3 regions of the Photobacterium sp. GSS17 genome follow, and region 3 is predicted to be linked to each of the others. Evidence: predicted binding sites of a transcription regulator. Region 3 holds the regulator's gene; each other region holds the start of a gene.
The links. Region 3 encodes PurR, which represses purine synthesis genes. Its sites were predicted from a motif close to TNANGNAAACGTTTNCNTNA; they were not measured.
Positions count from the first base shown of each region.

Region 1: the regulator PurR is predicted to act here: its motif matches at 1,999-2,018, upstream of purE (5-(carboxyamino)imidazole ribonucleotide mutase).
Region 2: the regulator PurR is predicted to act here: its motif matches at 3,595-3,614, upstream of PGW97_RS12260 (formate--tetrahydrofolate ligase).

Region 1 is NZ_CP117517.1:3,524,595-3,531,116, reverse strand. Features, by position in the region: gene PGW97_RS16180 (DNA topoisomerase family protein) at 1-201, shown strand, start outside; gene PGW97_RS16175 (5-(carboxyamino)imidazole ribonucleotide synthase) at 323-1,438, opposite strand; gene purE (5-(carboxyamino)imidazole ribonucleotide mutase) at 1,435-1,926, opposite strand; gene tsaC (L-threonylcarbamoyladenylate synthase type 1 TsaC) at 2,129-2,686, shown strand; gene hemF (oxygen-dependent coproporphyrinogen oxidase) at 2,693-3,598, shown strand; gene aroE (shikimate dehydrogenase) at 3,693-4,514, shown strand; gene PGW97_RS16150 (DUF1488 domain-containing protein) at 4,543-4,806, shown strand; gene PGW97_RS16145 (gamma carbonic anhydrase family protein) at 4,803-5,360, opposite strand; rRNA gene PGW97_RS16140 (16S ribosomal RNA) at 5,726-6,522, shown strand, end outside.
Region 2 is NZ_CP117517.1:2,752,939-2,759,460, forward strand. Features, by position in the region: gene PGW97_RS12250 (LysR substrate-binding domain-containing protein) at 807-1,712, opposite strand; gene focA (formate transporter FocA) at 1,920-3,404, shown strand; gene PGW97_RS12260 (formate--tetrahydrofolate ligase) at 3,670-5,424, shown strand; gene PGW97_RS12265 (energy-coupling factor ABC transporter permease) at 5,614-6,258, opposite strand.
Region 3 is NZ_CP117517.1:1,429,910-1,436,431, reverse strand. Features, by position in the region: gene PGW97_RS06345 (FecCD family ABC transporter permease) at 1-897, shown strand, start outside; gene PGW97_RS06340 (heme ABC transporter ATP-binding protein) at 894-1,832, shown strand; gene purR (HTH-type transcriptional repressor PurR) at 2,358-3,365, shown strand; cyclic di-GMP riboswitch class I at 3,569-3,675, shown strand; gene PGW97_RS06330 (TfoX/Sxy family DNA transformation protein) at 3,799-4,389, shown strand; gene PGW97_RS06325 (hypothetical protein) at 4,589-4,993, shown strand; gene PGW97_RS06320 (carboxymuconolactone decarboxylase family protein) at 5,132-5,752, shown strand; gene PGW97_RS06315 (FAD-dependent oxidoreductase) at 5,785-6,522, shown strand, end outside.

The DNA.
Region 1 (6,522 bases), 1.5 Mb from region 3:
CAGTACCCGTCCTGCCGCTTTGCGGTCAACCTCAAACCTGTGGCCGGGGTGTGTCAGCAATGTGCTTATCCGCTTTTGGTTGAGAAGAAGCTAGCCAGTGGCGTGCGTTTGCAGTGCGCAGACCGACGCTGCCATGCGTATCAGGATGCCGTTTCGCAGGCGCCGGAACATGGTGAAACTGGCGAACCGGATATCGGGTAACAAGCACCACGCCAGTGTTTACACGCTCGCGGTGGCAGGTGAAGCAACAATGGGCCATGTGACAAAATAAAGCCGGCAGTAAGCCGGCTTTTGTGTTTTCTAGTCTGGCCGTATCGCGGCGTTAACCATGTAAGGCGGGAAACGCGTCCGGATCCAGATGGCTGGCTAATTGTTTCAGCGCCTCTTGCAAGGCCGCCGGGGTGTCTGCGCACAGGTTAATGTGCCCCATTTTTCGCCCGGCTCGCTTCTCTTTGCCGTACCAGTGGATATGGCAGGTTGGTTCAGCCAGAATGGCGGTTGGCAGGCGATCTTCTCCTAAGATGTTCACCATTGCTGTCGGACGGATTAAGGCCGTGCTGCCTAATGGAAGTCCGGTGACCGCACGCAAATGGTTTTCAAACTGGCAGGTTTCGGCCCCTTGTTGGGTCCAGTGGCCGGAGTTGTGTACCCGGGGCGCAATTTCATTGACCAGCAACTGGCCGTTTACATCAAAGAATTCAATCGCCAGGACACCCACGTAGTTGAGTGAGTTGGCCAGCGCAGTAAACATCTTTTCAGCCTGAGCCTGCAGCGCGTGATCGCCTTCCTGGGCGACGGACAAGCTCAGTACCCCATTGGTATGCGTATTCTCGGTCAGTGGATACACCGCAATTTGTCCGTCACGACCGCGAGCTCCGATCAGGGAGACCTCGCGATCAAACGGGATGAAGGCTTCCGCTACAATAGCCTGGTTTTCAGTCTGCGCCATGAAGTCAGCCATGTCTTGCCAGACGGCTTCAACCTGACCCGCTTCTTTCAGACGCCACTGCCCTTTGCCGTCATAGCCACCCAGTGCACTCTTCAGCACCATGGGCAGGCCAATTTTGGCGATGGCCGCGTCCAACTCTGCCCGGCTGGTGACGATATGGTATGGCGCATTGGCCACCCCAGCATTGTCCAGCAGGTTTTTTTCCAGACGGCGATCGCCACCGGCTTTTATGGCGGTGGTGGTGGGCTGGAATTTGCCGCTACGCTCGCAAATATCGAGAATTTCATGAGGAATATGCTCAAATTCTGCGGTGATCACATCGGTGTAGGTGAGCGCGGTATCCAACCCTTTCAGCATGACCTGCTGGGTCAGCGGATGCACGACTTTACCGGTCGCCACATCATAGGCAAACACTTCAATGTTCAGCGGTGCCCCCGCCAGGGACATCATCCGGGCCAGCTGGCCGGAACCCAGCACTAGCACTTTCATTGTGAATCCTCAGCCGGGTTTGGATTGCTCAGTACTGCGTCAGTCTGCTCTTTACGGAAGGCATCAATGGCTGCCATGACATCGCTGTCCTGAGTACCGATGATTTGCGCTGCCAGCAGGCCAGCATTCGCAGCACCGGCCTCACCGATGGCCAGCGTGCCCACGGCCACGCCTTTTGGCATCTGTACAATCGAAAGCAGTGAATCCATGCCTTTCAGAGCGCGGGATTGGACCGGTACCCCTAACACCGGCAGGCTGGTAAAGGCCGCCGTCATGCCCGGCAGGTGCGCAGCCCCCCCGGCACCGGCAATAATCACCTTAATGCCACGGGTCTGTGCACTCTCCGCATATTCCGCCAGCAGGTGCGGAGTTCGGTGAGCCGAGACCACCTTGGTTTCATAAGCGATATTGAAGCGATCTAGCATTTCCGCTGCGTGCTGCATGGTTGGCCAGTCAGACTTTGATCCCATGATGATTCCAACTTTCATCCCGATCTCCTTTGGGGTAGCAAAACTATTGGGTTCAGTGCGTGTGGGCTGCATTATACGAAGATTTTTTGTGAAGGAAAACGTTTGCGTCGGTGAAATTGCAACAATCGTTAACGAGCGTGGAGTTGTGGTTCAGGAGTCGGTAAGATAGCAGCACAGAACACTCAAGACAGGCAATGACCTGATAAGCATCGAGGAACGTGTGGAAAACCTGAACCATGTGGTGGCTGCCCTGCGGCAGGAGGAAGTGATCGCCTATCCGACTGAAGCGGTTTTTGGCGTAGGTTGTGACCCTGATAGTGAGCAGGCCGTCATGAAACTACTGGCGCTGAAGCAACGACCGGTTGAGAAAGGCCTGATTCTGATCGCAGCCAATTATGAGCAACTGGCGCCTTACATAGACGACAGTCAGCTGACTGACGAGCAGAAACAGCGAATTTTTGATTCCTGGCCGGGACCGGTTACCTGGGTAATGCCAACCAAGCCTGGGGTACCCCGCTTTCTAACCGGCCAGTTTGACACCATTGCGGTTCGCGTGACTGATCATCCTCTGGTGCAGGCATTGTGTCTGGCTTTCGGTAAACCGCTGACGTCGACCAGCGCCAACCTGACCGGCCAGGAGCCGGGCCGGACGGTCGCGGAGGTTGAGCTGCAACTGGGTGACCGACTGGCCGCGATTTTACAAGGTGACACCGGTGGACGGGAAAATCCGTCAGAGATACGAGATGCCCGTACCGGTCAGATTTTCCGACAGGGATAAAGAAAGATGCAGGAAGTCAATAAAGACGCAGTAAAAGCTTTTTTACTCGATCTTCAGGATCGGATTTGCCAGGCACTGGAGCAGCAGGACGGTCAAGCCCGTTTTGAAGAAGATGCCTGGGTGCGTGAGTTGGGTGGCGGCGGCCGGAGTCGGGTGTTGCGCGATGGCCGGGTGTTCGAACAGGGTGGCGTTAATTTCTCGCACGTCTACGGTACCCAAATGCCAGCATCGGCAACGGCCCATCGTCCGGAACTGGCTGGCCGCAGCTTCGAAGCGATGGGTGTCTCCTTGGTTATCCATCCTCGCAATCCGTATATCCCGACTTCCCATGCAAACGTCCGCTTTTTTATTGCCGAAAAAGAGGGTGAAGCGCCGGTTTGGTGGTTTGGCGGTGGCTTTGACCTGACGCCGTTTTACCCTTTTGAAGAAGACTGCCAGCACTGGCACCAGGCCGCGAAAACGCTGTGCCAGCCGTTTGGTGACACGGTGTATGAGGAACATAAGGCGTGGTGCGATCGGTATTTCTTCTTACCGCACCGTAATGAAACCCGGGGGGTCGGTGGCCTGTTTTTTGATGACCTGAACCAATGGGGCTTTGAAAAGAGCTTTGCTTACATCCAGGCTGTAGGCAACGGCTATCTGGATGCTTATCTGCCGATTGTTGAGCTGCGCCAGAATACGGAATACGGTGAGCGTGAACGCCAGTTCCAGTTGTACCGTCGTGGCCGTTATGTGGAATTCAACCTGGTCTATGACCGTGGGACCTTGTTTGGCTTGCAAAGCGGCGGTCGCACGGAGTCGATTTTGATGTCGATGCCGCCACTGGCTCGCTGGGAATACGGTTTCGAACCGGAACCAGGATCGCCAGAAGCGGTGTTGTATGAACATTACCTTCAGCCCCGCGACTGGTAACCGTTAAAAACGGTTTGTTCCCCTGCGACGGCAATGATAGGGTCAGTGAATCACTGACCCTTTTCTCGTTTTACCGAGCATGGATTTCTTGCAAATGGATAAGTACGTTGTGTTTGGCAACCCGATTGCCCAGAGTAAATCGCCTTTTATTCACACCCTGTTTGCGCGCCAGACCGCCCAGGACATGAGCTATGAAGCCCGATTAGCCCCGTTGGATGGTTTTGTGGCGGCGCTGGAGACTTTCTTTGCTGATGGGGGGCGAGGTTGTAATGTCACTGTGCCTTTTAAAGAGCAGGCGTTCGACTATGCGGATCAGCTGACAGAGCGTGCTCGCCTAGCCGGTGCCGTCAATACCCTCAAAAAGTTGGACGACGGGTTAATCCTGGGGGACAACACTGACGGTGAAGGGTTAGTGCAGGATCTGCTGCAACACCAGATTGAGCTCCAGGGTAAGCGTATTTTGCTGGTAGGTGCGGGCGGCGCGGCGCGTGGCGTGGTCCTGCCGTTACTGGCTCAGCAGCCGTCATCCGTCACTATCACCAACCGGACCGTCGCGAAAGCCGATGCACTGGTCGAGGCCTTCGCAACACATGGCCCGGTGAGCGCGAAGGCACTGGATGAATTGGAGGGTGACCACTATGACATCATCATTAATTCCACTTCAGCCAGCCTGAGTGGCCAGTTGCCGGGGATCCCCGCCAGCCTGATTGAGCCGCATACCGTGTGCTACGACATGGTGTACGGTGCGGAACCTACTGCGTTTAATCAGTGGGCACAGCAGCAGGGGGCTAATGTAGTCCTGGATGGGCTCGGGATGTTGGTGGGCCAGGCAGCGGAAAGCTTCATGCTGTGGCGCGGGATCCGTCCGGGTGCCAGACAGGTACAGCGTGAGTTGCGTCGTTCCCTGCAACCTTAATGTGTTACTAATAGATAAAAGATAGAACATGAACCAAAATATTCTGTTTCCAGACTTACAACAGTGGGATGAGCAACAACAGGCTGTGATGTTTCCGGCGCAGCAAGGCGGTTCACTGATAGCCTGCTGGGTGAGCCTGCAATGGCTTGTTCAACATAGTCAGCAACCGCTGAGTACTGAAGCAGAGATTATGGCTGCATTCGGGCAGTACCGGTTCGATCTGGAAGAAATCGCGGAAGACCTGATTGAAGAGGAAGCCTTCAATCAGGACGGTGAGATCCACATTGATTAACTGTGAGGTGAGTTTTCTCGCTCAGCCAGATACTCGTTTTTCAATCTGACGTAGTTATCCGCCGATACCGTTAAGAAAGCACGTTCTTTGTCCGACAGAGGGCGGGCTTTCTTGATTGGACTACCTATATAGAGAAAACCGCTTTCTAGCGTCTTGTTTGGAGGCACCAGACTGCCTGCACCAATAATCACATCATCTTCAACAATCGCCCCGTCAAGAATGATGGCTCCCATCCCGACCAAAACCCGATCGCCAATCTGGCAGCCGTGCAGCATGGCTTTATGGCCAATCGTCACATCCTGACCAATAATTAGGGGATGGCCGTCAGGATTCTCCGGGGTTTTTCGGGTGACATGCAAAACACTCCCGTCCTGAACATTCGTACGTGCCCCAATGGTAATGCAGTTGACATCGCCACGGGCTGCGACCAATGGCCAGATGCTGGTATCTGCTGCGAGGTGAATATCGCCGACCAAAACGGCAGCGTCGTCAACATAGGTCGATGATGTGAGAGTGGGATAAATGCCTTTATAGGAACGAAGTGCGTTTTGCATGAATGAAAGCCCTGAAATTGAGAGTTTACTCAGTCAGAATAGCGTTACGATGACGTAATTAACATCGATAAATGCCGTGTTTGGGTGATAATTGTACGGTTGAGTTAAGATGACAAAATTATTTCAATTTAGCCCTTGCGTATGTGATCGAACTCTCTATAATGCGACCTCACTGACACGGACTACGGCGAAATAAGCCAGCGACGTGAAAGAAAAGTTCTTTAACAATTTGACCATGCAATCTGTGTGGGCACTCGTGAACTGATAGTCAAAAAGATTTATCGATGAACTGAGTGACCAATTCAAAATAGCTTCGGTTATTTTGGCACAGTCAATTTAATTCAGTATTCATCGAGCCAAAACTTTAATTGAAGAGTTTGATCATGGCTCAGATTGAACGCTGGCGGCAGGCCTAACACATGCAAGTCGAGCGGCAGCGACAACATTGACCCTTCGGGTGATTTGTTGGGCGGCGAGCGGCGGACGGGTGAGTAATGCCTGGGAACATGCCTTAGTGTGGGGGATAACCATTGGAAACGATGGCTAATACCGCATAATCTCTACGGAGCAAAGAGGGGGACCTTCGGGCCTCTCGCGCTAAGATTGGCCCAGGTGGGATTAGCTAGTAGGTGGGGTAACGGCTCACCTAGGCGACGATCCCTAGCTGGTCTGAGAGGATGATCAGCCACACTGGAACTGAGACACGGTCCAGACTCCTACGGGAGGCAGCAGTGGGGAATATTGCACAATGGGGGAAACCCTGATGCAGCCATGCCGCGTGTGTGAAGAAGGCCTTCGGGTTGTAAAGCACTTTCAGCAGTGAGGAAGGCGGTATCGTTAATAGCGGTATTGTTTGACGTTAGCTGCAGAAGAAGCACCGGCTAACTCCGTGCCAGCAGCCGCGGTAATACGGAGGGTGCGAGCGTTAATCGGAATTACTGGGCGTAAAGCGCATGCAGGCGGCTTGTTAAGCCAGATGTGAAAGCCCGGGGCTCAACCTCGGAATCGCATTTGGAACTGGCAGGCTAGAGTCTTGTAGAGGGGGGTAGAATTTCAGGTGTAGCGGTGAAATGCGTAGAGATCTGAAGGAATACCGGTGGCGAAGGCGGCCCCCTGGACAAAGACTGACGCTCAGATGCGAAAGCGTGGGGAGCAAACAGGA
Region 2 (6,522 bases), 1.3 Mb from region 3:
TATAAAGCACTCTATCGCTGCACTGTATGTGGTAAGCACCAAAAGCTGTGAATGACTATTCAAAGGAAAAGCAGAGGAAAATTAAACAGAGGTCACGTGAAATTTTAGCCAAAGTTAAAAAGAAGCATTTAGCTGATGTTATTCATATTCCTAAATGCCTTGATGATAAAACAAAAAGCTGAAAGGTCACCCTTGGTTAGATTGGCTTGATGATAACAGCTAATCTAACCACCTATCATTACCCACCTCAAACGCCCTCGCCTTCAAACTAGCGATTGTTGAGAAAATCGAACATGGGAAGCTGGCTCAGACTCAATATCGGTCTGGTATTCAAAGAAACTCAGCTGTTAAATGTTGCCTTCTCTAAGATGGAAACTTAATTGGTCCTCAAGGGCAACTTCTGTGGAAAGAGCAAAAATACCAAAGGACAAACGACCGTTAATACCTAAGCAATACTTCAAAGAGTGGCAAAGCCACTTGAGAGTGCGCCGCAGAATTGTCCCCTTACAATCACTCAACCGCACACTAATCACTCAAATGCATATCTAATATATCTAACAAATAAATCAGCTAAATTGATAAAGAAAACTTCCTTCATTTTGTCATCAGAAGAGTGTTTTTAAACAGAATCAGCAGTACATGATGGAAACATTACGAAAAAATATGTTTTTTCAATGCAATAGCCATAATGAAATTGCCATTAATAGCGACACAACCCTTAATATGCTCGCAATTGAGTATAAGTTTTCCTGAAAATTAACATCAGTTTTAATGATATAAGCTGAGCCAATATGGCCATTTCAGGCCTACATCTCCATTTTACGGTCCTTCATCATCCGGATCGCTTCCCGCCGAATGCATTCCCGCAGTGGGTTTTCAATCGAATCCGCCCGCCAGATAAAAGATAACGTCCGGCGCATATTCAGTTCCGGTACCTTCAGTGCCACCAGCTCACCGCGCTCAATGTGCTTCACCACATCCAAATACGGGAGGCAGCTAAGGTAAGGGCCATTCATCACCAACGTCCGTAACACCGGTATTTGCTCATACTCCCGCCACACATCCAGATCATCAATCACCCCGTGAATCGCACTTTCAAAGCTCTTTCGGGTACCTGCACCTTGCTCGCGCAATACCCATTTAGCCTGCTCCAGCTGTGCCAGGCTGACCGTTTCCAGTTTGGCGTAGGGGTGATATTTGGAAGCGATAATGACCAGGTGGTCATGGCACCAGACTTCCTGCTCGACCCGGCTGTCATCACAACGCCCTTCAATAATACCCAGCTCACACTCGTAATTACGGACCCGATCAATCACTTTCTGGGCATTGCTGACGCTAAGCTGGATACGCAATTCTGGAAAGTCTTTATCTATCATACTGATAAGATCAGGTAGCAGGTGCTCGGCCGCGGTCTGGCTGGCCGCCACATGGATCTCGCCACTGACAATGTGCTGGTCATAAAACCCCAGCTCGATTTGCTGGGCATCAAACAGCAGTTGTTTGGCTCGTGGGCGCAGCCACGCGCCCCAGTAAGTCAGCGCCATCTGCTTCCCCTGCCGTTCAAACAATGGCCGTCCAAGCAATTTTTCCAGCTGTGACAACGCCATACTGGCAGCGGACTGAGTCAGAGCCAGGTTTTCCGCGGCTTTGCTGACGCTGCGGGTATTGGCCACCTCTTCAAACACGGCCAGCTGTTTCAGTGAGTAGCGCATTCCATCCTCTTCGCAAATCTGCCTGTATACACCCTCTAGAATATCAACATTAGTGATAAGGGTTAAAGAAATTATCAATTTTACTCAAGTATTACGCGCGACCTATCCTGCCTGCAGTCTACATTCACAACCAGGAGGAAATGTGACGTTATCAACTCTGCATCACGCAGTCACTGTGCGTCCACGACGCCACGGAGGAGGTGCAATATGGCAATAGCATCCTCATCCAACAACACCAACTTCAATCCGAAAGAGATGATGAAGCAAGCGGAGGCTTATGCCGTCGGCAAAGCATCCAAGCCGACGCACACCACCGTTGCTCTGGCAGTAACCGCCGGTGTCTTCATCGGATTGGCTTTCGTGTTTTACATCACGGTCACGACCGGAAACCAGGCAATTAACTGGGGCATCAACCGTCTGTTCGGCGGACTGGCATTCAGCCTCGGCCTGATTCTGGTGGTTATCTGCGGCGGCGAGCTGTTTACCAGTACCGTGCTTTCTTCTATCGCCCGCGCCAACCGTCACATCAGCACCCACAAAATGCTGAGTACCTGGGGGAAGGTGTACTTCGGCAACTTCATCGGTGCCATGTTGTTACTGCTGCTGGTCACCATGGGTAGCCTGTATCAGCTCGACGGCGGCCAATGGGGACTCAATGCCCTGAATATCGCTCAGCACAAGTTGCACCATCAGCCAGCGGAGGCATTCGCACTGGGGGTACTGTGTAACCTGCTGGTATGCCTGGCAGTCTGGATGACATTCTGCTCTAACAACATGATGACCAAAATGGCCATGCTGGTTCTGCCGGTAGCCATGTTCGTCAGCACCGGGTTTGAGCACAGCGTCGCCAATATGTTCATGGTTCCGCTTGGGATCACCATTCAGCAGCTGGCACCGGCTTCGTTCTGGACCAACCTGGGCGTTGCTCCCGAGCACTACGCCGATCTCACTGTTTACAACTTTATCTTTGCCAATCTTATCCCGGTCACCTTGGGGAATATCGTCGGCGGAGGAGTACTGGTCGGGCTCAGCTACTGGGCGATTTACCACTCTCCGCAACCGGCGCTGGCTTCCGCCACTCTGATTCGTCCGGATTTTTCAGCCCACAACAACTTACAAATGGACTCTGATATGCTCAACGATAACTTACTGGTCAAAGACCACATGCACCCTGCCCCTCTCACTCTGGCACCAGGAATGCCGGTGGCTACCGCGCTGGATTTACTGCTGCGTGAAGACCTGTCCGGTGCACCGGTATTAACCAGCGACGAACGTCTGGTGGGGTTCTTCTCCCTGCATGATGCGCTGGTTGACCTGTGGTGCAATGACTACATGCCGGATCAGGAAAGCAAAGTGCAGGATCTGATGCGCCATGAAATCCAGACCGTCAGCCCGGACAACTCCATTCTGGAAATCGCGGAATACATGAGTATCGACAAAAATATCCTGTACCCGGTTTCCAGCAGCGGTATTGCGACCCAACTGACCAGCCTGTCACTCAATGAGCGGGCACGGACCATGAATGTCAGCCGTCCGCATATCTACCCGGTTGTCGAGGACGACCAGCTGGTTGGCCTTATCACCCGTAAGGAAATTGTCCAGGCGCTGCGTCCGGTATACGGTCAGCTTCGTGCAGTGGCGGATCACAATGACGTTTCCGAAGAAGTCTCCGCACAAATCGAAACTGCCTGAGTATCAGGTTCTTACTCACAGGCCAGCTATCAGCTGGCCTGTTTTTGTTTGTCGCCTTTGCTGCCATTTCCCTGCCAACCTCCCCCGTCTCCCTGGTTTTGGCAAGGTCCTGAAATTTGCCGCACATCAAAATCACCGCACTTACACCGTAAAAAAGATACATAGGCATGATATTATTGTGGTATAACCCGCACGCAAACGATTGCCTTTCTATAAATGATAGAATCGACAACATTCCCAACTTCCAGCGAGGTGATGGCTGACCATGAAAAGTGATATTGAGATCTGCCGCGAAACCCCACTTTCCCCTATCGATGATGTGGCCCGACGTGCCGGACTGCATCCGGAAGACTTAACTCCACAAGGCACCCTGAAAGCCAAGGTGAAGCCCTCCGTACTCAACCGACTGGCAGATCAGCCGGAAGGGAAATTGGTTCTGGTCACCGCAATCACCCCCACGCCGCTGGGAGAAGGCAAAACTGTCACCACCATCGGACTGGCGCAAGGACTGGCCAAACGGCACAAAAAAGTGATGGCCTGTATTCGTCAGCCATCCATGGGGCCGGTGTTTGGAGTCAAAGGCGGAGCCGCCGGGGGCGGTTACAGCCAAGTTGCCCCGATGGAAAAACTCAATCTGCACCTGACCGGTGATATTCACGCAGTTACCGCCGCGCACAATCTGGCCGCGGCAGCGCTGGATGCCCGCCTGTACCATGAAAGCCGTCATGGCTATGACGGGTTTACCGAGAAAACCGGCCTGCGCGCCCTACGCATCGACGTCCAGCGCATAGTCTGGAAGCGGGTCATGGATCATAACGATCGCGCCCTGCGCATGGTCACAGTGGGCAAAAATGAACCGGGAAAAACCATTAACGGCATTGAGCGCGAAGACGGCTTTGATATTTCAGCCGCTTCTGAGCTGATGGCCATTCTGGCTCTGTCCCGTGATCTGGCGGACATGCGCCAGCGTATTGGCCGGATCGTGCTGGCATATGACATTGACGGTCAGCCCATCACCGCGGATGATCTGCAGGTGGCCGGTGCCATGGCGGTGACATTATGCGAAGCCATTGAGCCGACCCTGATGCAGACTCTGGAAGGTGTCCCGACGCTGATCCATGCCGGGCCATTTGCCAACATTGCCCACGGCAACTCCTCCATTCTGGCCGACCGCATTGCTCTCAAGCTGACCGAGTTTACCGTTACTGAAGGGGGCTTCGGCTCTGACATGGGGTTTGAGAAAGCCTGCAATATCAAAGCACAGCAAGCCGGTCGTGGTCCCGATTGTGCGGTCGTGGTTGCCACATTGCGCGGCCTGAAAGCTAACTCTGGCCTGTACGATCTGCGCCCGGGGCAAGCACTGCCGGACGCCATTTTCGCACCGGATGAAAATGCGTTAACCGCCGGTTTTGCCAACCTGCAATGGCACATCAATAACGCCGCCAAGTACGGCGTGCCGGTAGTTGTTGCAATTAACCGCTTCCCGCAGGATACCGACTCCGAACTGGAGCAGCTCAAAGCCATGGTCGCAAACACTTCGTTTTCAACCCATGTCGAGGTTGCAGTGAGCGAAGCCTTTGGCAAAGGCGGTGACGGTGCCGCTGAACTGGCGGATGCCGTGATTCGGGCATGTGCGCATCCAGCGCAATTTCGCCCGTTGTACCACCTCGGCCAGCCGCTGGAAGAGAAGCTCATGGCTGTGGCAGAAGTCGGTTACGGTGCCAGCGGCATTGAGCTGTCGCCACTGGCGCAAAACCAGCTCGCCGCCTTTAAGGCTCAGGGGCACGATAACCTGGCGGTGTGCATGGCAAAAACGCCGCTGTCCATCAGTCACGATCCAAGCCTGAAAGGCGCGCCCAGTCATTTTGTCCTCCCGGTGCGAGAGCTGAAACTGTGCGCCGGAGCCGGCTTCGTGTATGCCTTGTGCGGGAATGTCATGACCATGCCGGGGCTGCCGGAAAAGCCTGCCTACATGGCACTGGATATTGATGAAAACGGCCATATCATCGGCCTGAGCTGAACCGTCTCACTCGCCTGCAGTGCGATTGCCATAGATAGTGATAGAGGTAGAGGTAGAGGTAAAACGTGGTATTCCTAGCCGCATTCCCTTAACCTCTATCCAAGATCAAGTCTCACACCCACAAACACTGGTGTGAGACTTGTAGAGTACTTTCCATTGACCGTAGCTGCGCTGGCGACGCACGCTCAGTCAGCGGCGATCCAGGTAATCACCGTCATGGAACGTTCGCACCCATTCCGGCCGGTAAACCACCAGCAGTGTAATTGCCATCCCGTTAATCAGGGCTTCAGGGAACAACAGCAACGGCATCAGAACCAGATAATTCTCCACTATGTATGACCAGCTGAAGATACCGCTGAGAGCAATCCAGCCACTGGTCAGCACCATATGGGCAATCATAGTCAGAGCCGCATTGATGAACGCGCCGACAAAGATATAGACAAACAGATGATGGGCCAGATACCGGTAAGTCAGGGCAAACAGACCATAACTGACCAGCACCGGCAAAGTCACTCCGGTTAGACCGTACAACCCGATGTCCGCCAGTGGCAGCAACCCGAACCCGGCCAGTAACAGCAAAGGAGCCACACCTATCAGACAGGCAATTCGCCAACCATGGCACAGGGTCAGGATAGTCAGCGCCAGAAAATGTACTTTCAGGCCGTCCGTCAGCCCGGCTCTCAGACTCCAGAGCAGAAACAACACCACCACACTGGCAAGCACCCAGTGCTGGTAATCTTTTTCCTGTTTAAACTTCGGCCAGAATTCCCGCGGAAAAAAAGCCGCCAGCAACCCCAGCCAGCCCGCCAGTCCTACCCATTGTAACCCCGTCATTGTCACCACATCCTTCTGTGTTTTCCTGATTCCAGACTGGCACCGGCCTGGCGTGCCGCAAGACAAAAAAAACCATCCGACGCCAGCCATATGCCATGATTTTATTGAAGGAAATGCCACTCAGCCTTCCCTGTTGTTCCTACCCGAGGGGCAGATGTCATCTCGTTAACCGATTTTCGCAATTTTTCACAGTTGTAGCGAAACCAGATCAATTTTTTTTACTGCCAACCTGCTAATCTCAATGACAGCTCAAAGACACAATAA
Region 3 (6,522 bases):
ACCGAACTGCCGACTCATATCAGTATGGTCATTCAGCAAATTCGCCTGCCCCGAACCCTGATGGGAATTGCCGTCGGTGCCATTCTGGCGCTGTGTGGTGCTGTGATGCAGGGGTTGTTCCGCAACCCGCTGGCTGACCCGGGCATCATTGGGGTATCCGGCGGAGCAAGCCTGGGGGCCGCAGTCGGAATCGTGCTTTTTGCCCCGCTTGCCGCCCTTTCCCCCTACCTGCTCACACTGGGCACAGTGCCCGTGCTCGCTTTTCTGGGCGGCACTGCCACAACGTACCTGGTATACACTTTGGGAACCGATAAAAATGGCACATCCGTCACCGTCATGTTACTGGCTGGGGTTGCTATTGGCGCGCTGTCCGGCGCAGCACTGGGCCTGATGAACTACTATGCCGATGATCAGGCACTGCGAGATCTGTCATTGTGGACATTAGGCTCACTGGCTGGCGCAACCTGGCCCAGCATCGCTCTGGCCTATATGACGCTGGCGCTGCTGATTGTTCTTTTTGATCGCCATGCCAACGCCCTGAATGCCTTTTTGCTGGGAGAAGCAGAAGCTCGTCACCTGGGTGTTAACGTCCAGCACCTGAAACGCAGCCTGATTCTGCTTTGTGCCGCTGGCGTCGGAGTGGCCGTTTCCCTGACCGGGGTGATCGGTTTTGTTGGCCTGATTGTTCCCCATATTTGTCGAATGCTGATCGGGCCGAACCACAAAACCCTGCTTCCGCTGTCCGCTTTGCTTGGCGCTTTACTGCTCCTGATTGCTGACATGCTGGCGCGCGTTGTCGCGGCACCGTCAGAGCTTCCTGTTGGCATCATCACCGCGTTAATTGGCGCGCCATTTTTCATCACACTGTTAGTTAAGCAAAAGGGCAAACTGTCATGAGTGACAATCCAACAACCGTGAACGCTTCGTCCTTTGCACGCCAGCCAGCAGATTCGGCCAACCGCTCGTCTTTGGTAACAAAGCCAATTGTGGTAACAGAGCCCGTAGCAGTCAGCGTCACGGGTTTGAACCTCAGTCTGGGCGACAAAGTGATTCTGGACGACTTCTCGATCGACATTCGCTCAGGCGAGCTGACTGCACTGTTAGGCCCCAACGGCGCAGGGAAAAGTACCCTGCTGAAAGTTCTGTGTGGTGAACGGAGCGTGCCAGGGGAAATCTGCTATTTCGGCCGCAACCGACAAAACTGGCCACCCCATCAGCTGGCTCAGCATCTCGGCATCCTGCCGCAGCACAGCAGTCTGACATTTGCCTTCACGGCTGAAGAAGTGGTGGCTCTGGGGGCTTTGCCTCTCAATATCTCGCAGGCCCGTACCCGAAAAATTGCCAGTGAAAAAATGGCGCAGGTAGACGTGACTGCCCTGTCTTCACGTCTGTACCCGACCTTATCCGGCGGAGAAAAACAGCGGGTTCATTTTGCCCGCGTGCTGACACAATTAAGTCAGGCGGGCGAACAGTGCGTTCTGATGCTTGATGAACCGACCTCAGCGTTAGATCTGGCGCATCAGCACAACACGTTACGCGTCGCCAGAGACATGGCTCGGGCCGGCGCGGCGGTCATCGTCGTCATCCATGATCTGAACCTTGCTGCTCAGTACGCTGACCGGTTAGTTATCATGAACAACGGCAAAATCCAGGCAGATGGTAGCCCGCAGCATGCGTTAAGCGAATCGCTCATTGAAACCGTATATGGCTGGCCGGTATGCATCAGCCACCACCCGGTCGACGGCTACCCTGTCGTGTTACCGGCCGGTGAAAACGCAGACAGAAAAAAGGCAGAAAACAGAGCCGCTATTACTATCAATCAAACCTCGTGAAGCAGAGTGATAACGCCGCTTCAAGTGAAAAGACCACGGTTTTATAAGAGCGGAAACATCGTTGATTGAGCGAAATTAGTACCGGTTGTCGCGCAGCAAGCACAACCGGTATTTTTATTCCATGCAAACTGATTTATTGCAGGATATTAAATTTGTTTCAAATCAAGTTATTACCATAACAATAAATTGCAGCGTAGAGCCTTGTTACAAGCAAAATATTGATAACTGTCAATTAATATCCATGACTTTGGCCAGAAACATTGCACTATTGGCCACACTCAGTAAAATGTGATCGCAAGCGATTAAACAATGCAAATGATCCATGCAACGCGTTTTATTAGCGCGGGTACGATTTTTTGTTATCAGAGATGAAGCCGCCCGTTCGAGATGCGGCCTTTTGGCGTTTCTGGTAATTCCACCTAACAGAATAGTGAATGGCATCCCTGACATCGCAACTCATCACTGTCCTCTTAGGTAATGCATTCAATTTAAAGGTCTGCGGACCCATTCACTAGAAGAATAACTATGGCAACGATTAAAGATGTTGCACGTATGGCTGGTGTTTCAACCACCACCGTTTCACACGTGATCAACAAAACACGCTTCGTGGCTGAAGCAACACAGAAGAAAGTTCTCGCGGCGGTTGAAGAGCTGAACTACGCACCAAGTGCCGTAGCACGAAGCCTGAAGTGCAATACAACCCGCACCATCGGCATGCTGGTAACCAAATCGACCAACCCGTTTTTCGCTGAAGTTGTCCACGGCGTTGAAGAATATTGCTACGGTGAAGGCTATACGCTGATTCTGTGTAACACCGAAGGTAACCTGGAAAAGCAAAGAGATTACCTGCGTATGCTGGCCGAAAAACGGGTAGATGGCCTGCTGGTGATGTGTTCGGATCTTGACGAGCAACTATTGGAACTGCTGGAGCGCCAGAAAGATCTGCCGATGGTGATCATGGACTGGGGTCCGGAAAGCCCGCACACCGATAAAATTCAGGACAATGCTGAACTTGGCGGCTACGTGGCAACCAAATTCTTTATTGAGCACGGTCATAAGGAAATTGGCTGTCTGACTGGCCACGCAGAAAAAGCGGCCTGTCGCGAACGCCTGAAAGGTTTCCGCAAGGCAATGACAGAAGCCGGACTAGACATCAATGAAGACTGGATTCTGGAAGGTGACTTCGAATGTGAATCTGCGGTAAAAGCGGCCAACACATTTATGGCAATGGAAAAGCGTCCAACCGCGATTTTCTGCTTCAATGACATCATGGCGATGGGCATGATCAGTACATTTGAGCAAGCCGGTATCCGTGTACCTGACGATATGTCGATCATTGGCTACGATAACATCGACCTGGCACCGTATTTTTCACCGCCACTGACCACGATCCACCAGCCTAAACGCCGTTTGGGTAAGAGTGCGGTTGAGATTCTGATGGATCGCGTGAAGAACAAAGAACACGAGCATCAGGTTTTTGAAATGATACCAGAACTGGTCGTTCGCAAATCAGTGCGTAACCTGAACAGCTGATATGCATAACTTGATGACAAATGTATGACAAACCGGAGATTTTTATCTCCGGTTTTTTTGTACCACTTTTGACTTAAACAGTAATAAATTCACAACATTAGAAGTATATCACTATAAAAATTGTGAGATATTACTGGGAGCAATATCACACTTTAAAAGTTGGGAGCAAGTTCAAAATAATCTTCTGAGATATGCTTTAGGTGTCACGAACAAGGCAAACCTATCGAAAGGTAGGGACGCAAAGCTTCCGGCCTAAGAGTAGGCAGTTTTATTTTTAAAGCAGTCAACTTATGGTAGCGGGGTTGCCGATGGATATAGCAGATAACATCAGGAAATAATTTCACTTTTCCCTGACAGTTCGTTTTACAACTCTGCTATTCTTGAATCCTCGCTCGTTGTTAGGTGACCTAGTAACAATTCACCGAGAAGACGCATGGACAAACCAGTACTCAAAGATTCATTACGCCTTTTTAATAATTTCGATAACGTCAAATCACGCTCAATGTTTGGCGGCTTTGGCATATTTTCTGGCGAAACAATGTTTGCACTCGTGGTAAATGACAAACTGCATTTACGGGCGAATGCCGACAATGAAAAGGAATATAAATCCGCAGGAATGAAACCTTATGTATATAAGAAACGTGGCTTTCCTGTTGTAACCAAACATTATGCCATTCCTGAAGAGTGGTGGGACGATACTGATAAAATTCTGGCTCAGGCGAAATTGTCTTTATCTGCCGCTAAAGCAGATAAAGAAATAAAAAATAACACCTCTCCCAATCGAATCAAAGATTTACCCAATCTTCGCCTGGCGAATGAGAGGATGTTGAAAAAAGCCGGAATAACCACAGTGGATGAGCTGTACGAAGCCGGTGCCCTGAATGCGTATAAAGCGCTACAGAGCACTCATGAAGGCGAAGTAAGTATCGACTTACTGTGGGCTTTGGAAGGAGCAATCAGTGGCAAGCACTGGTCTGTTATCCCGAAAGAGCGGCGCTCAGAACTTCTTGCGAAATTAAGTTAATCGCAACCTAACACATATAAAAGAGATCTTCGGATCTCTTTTTTATTCCCAACATATTTTTGGCTCTGCAATGACAGAATAATGTCATTCCCTGTCAAACATTGAATTAACTCACAAAGCTGCTTATTAATTCGGCAACACACTTTTATTCAATGAGGGCAATTGTAGAATTAGCCGGATGTAAAACACCGGAGGTTATATGAACTATTCCCAACCTTTCCCAGGACAAAATGAACAGATGTTCAAGGATAAGTTTGGCAAATGGCCACGCCTGATGCGAGCGGTGGTTCTTATTAGCCTGCTTCCGCCTGTGGTTGTCTATTTATTGGTCAGCCAACAAGTGGCTTCACCGGTGGCTATGCATGATGTGTTACTGTCGATTACCGTGTTAAACGTCACTTTATTCGTCTGGGGACTACTCCTCAAAATCCGCGCTAGAAAGTATTGGTATCGTAATTACCATATTGGTAAAACCATGTTGTTGTCTGTCGCCCCGATTATCGCTTGTGGCTATATTCTGATCACCGATGCACCAAGCAGTCGCAATCAGGTGGCTAACCAGCCGCAATCCATTCCTGTACGAATTTCCATCGATCAATCCTGATTTCTGCTATTTTCATTAGCGACTGAAATTTTTTACCTCTTTATCAGGTCTTTGTCTGATATTTACCGATAAAATGATCCATGATCTTTATATTGGACTCAGACAGTTACACGACACACCGACGAAAAAGAGGTTCCTGTGCGTATTTCGGCTAAAAAGCGTTACTCCGTTCTGATCAGACCCCTGCTCTGGCTCCAACAGCGGCACTTCGGCAAAGTGCTGAATCCTGCTTTACTGTGGGGTAGACGTCCGCCTTTATTTTGGCTGGTCGCCGGATTTTTTGGTTATCTGGATCGCCGTTCTTCTCCCCTCTCCCCGGTGATTCGCTCGCTGGTGTGTGTCCGGGTCTCCCAACTCAATGATTGTGCCTTCTGTGTCGATGCCAACGGCATGCGACTGGCAGAACGTTGCCAGTCTGTCGAGAAAATCAAAGCGCTGGCACATTGGCAACAAAGTGAGCATTTTGATGAATGTGAACATGCCGTTCTGACCTATGTGGAAGCCGTCACTGTCACCGGGCAACGAGTCACGGATTCCATGCTGGTTAGTCTTAAACAGTGGTTCGACGAAGATGCCTTAGTAGAGCTCACTGCCCTGATTGCCTTCCAGAACTTGTCGGCCAAGTTCAATACTGCGCTGGATGTACCAGAGCAAGGCTTCTGTTCGCTACCCATTCAGCCTTCGGCTTCAGAATCTGACACAACTCCGACCACAAACACCGTTCAGGCCGACAAGGATGCTAACAGGAAGCCGTTATGACGAATAAACCTGTGGTGGACAAAAAGCCCGCCATCAATAAAAAGAAAGTTATCACGATCCTGCTGGTCAGCCTGCTGTTTGTACTGTGGTACGCCCTCGATTTAGGGCAATACCTGACGCTTGAACATGCCAAGGCTCAGCAACAGGTTTTGCGGGATACCATCCTCGCCCAGCCACTGCTGTCCAGTGTGCTGTATTTTATGGTGTATGTGGTCGTGACCGCGCTTTCCCTACCGGGGGCCGTCATTATGACTTTGCTGGGGGCCGCCTTGTTTGGTTTCTGGTGGAGTCTGTTGCTGGTGTCGTTCGCTAGCACCATCGGCGCAACACTGGCATTTCTGTTCAGTCGCTATATTTTGCATGACTGGGTGCAGAGCCGTTTCAGTAAGCGACTGAGCGCCATCAATGCCGGAGTCAAAAAAGATGGGGCTTTCTATCTGTTTACACTGCGTTTGATTCCTATTTTTCCGTTTTTCCTGGTTAATCTGCTGATGGGGCTGACCCCTATCACGACCCGAAAATTTTATGTTGTGAGCCAGTTGGGCATGCTGGCGGGAACGGTTGTTTACCTGAATGCAGGTACCCAATTAGGTCAGATTGAGAGCCTGAGCGGGATTATTTCCCTGCCGGTATTGGTGTCTCTGATGTTGCTCGGTGTCTTCCCATTTTCAGCCAAAGCAGTCATGCACATCATCAGTCGTCAACGACTTTACGCCGACTGGACGAAACCCGCACAATTTGATCAGAACATGGTGGTTATCGGTGCAGGT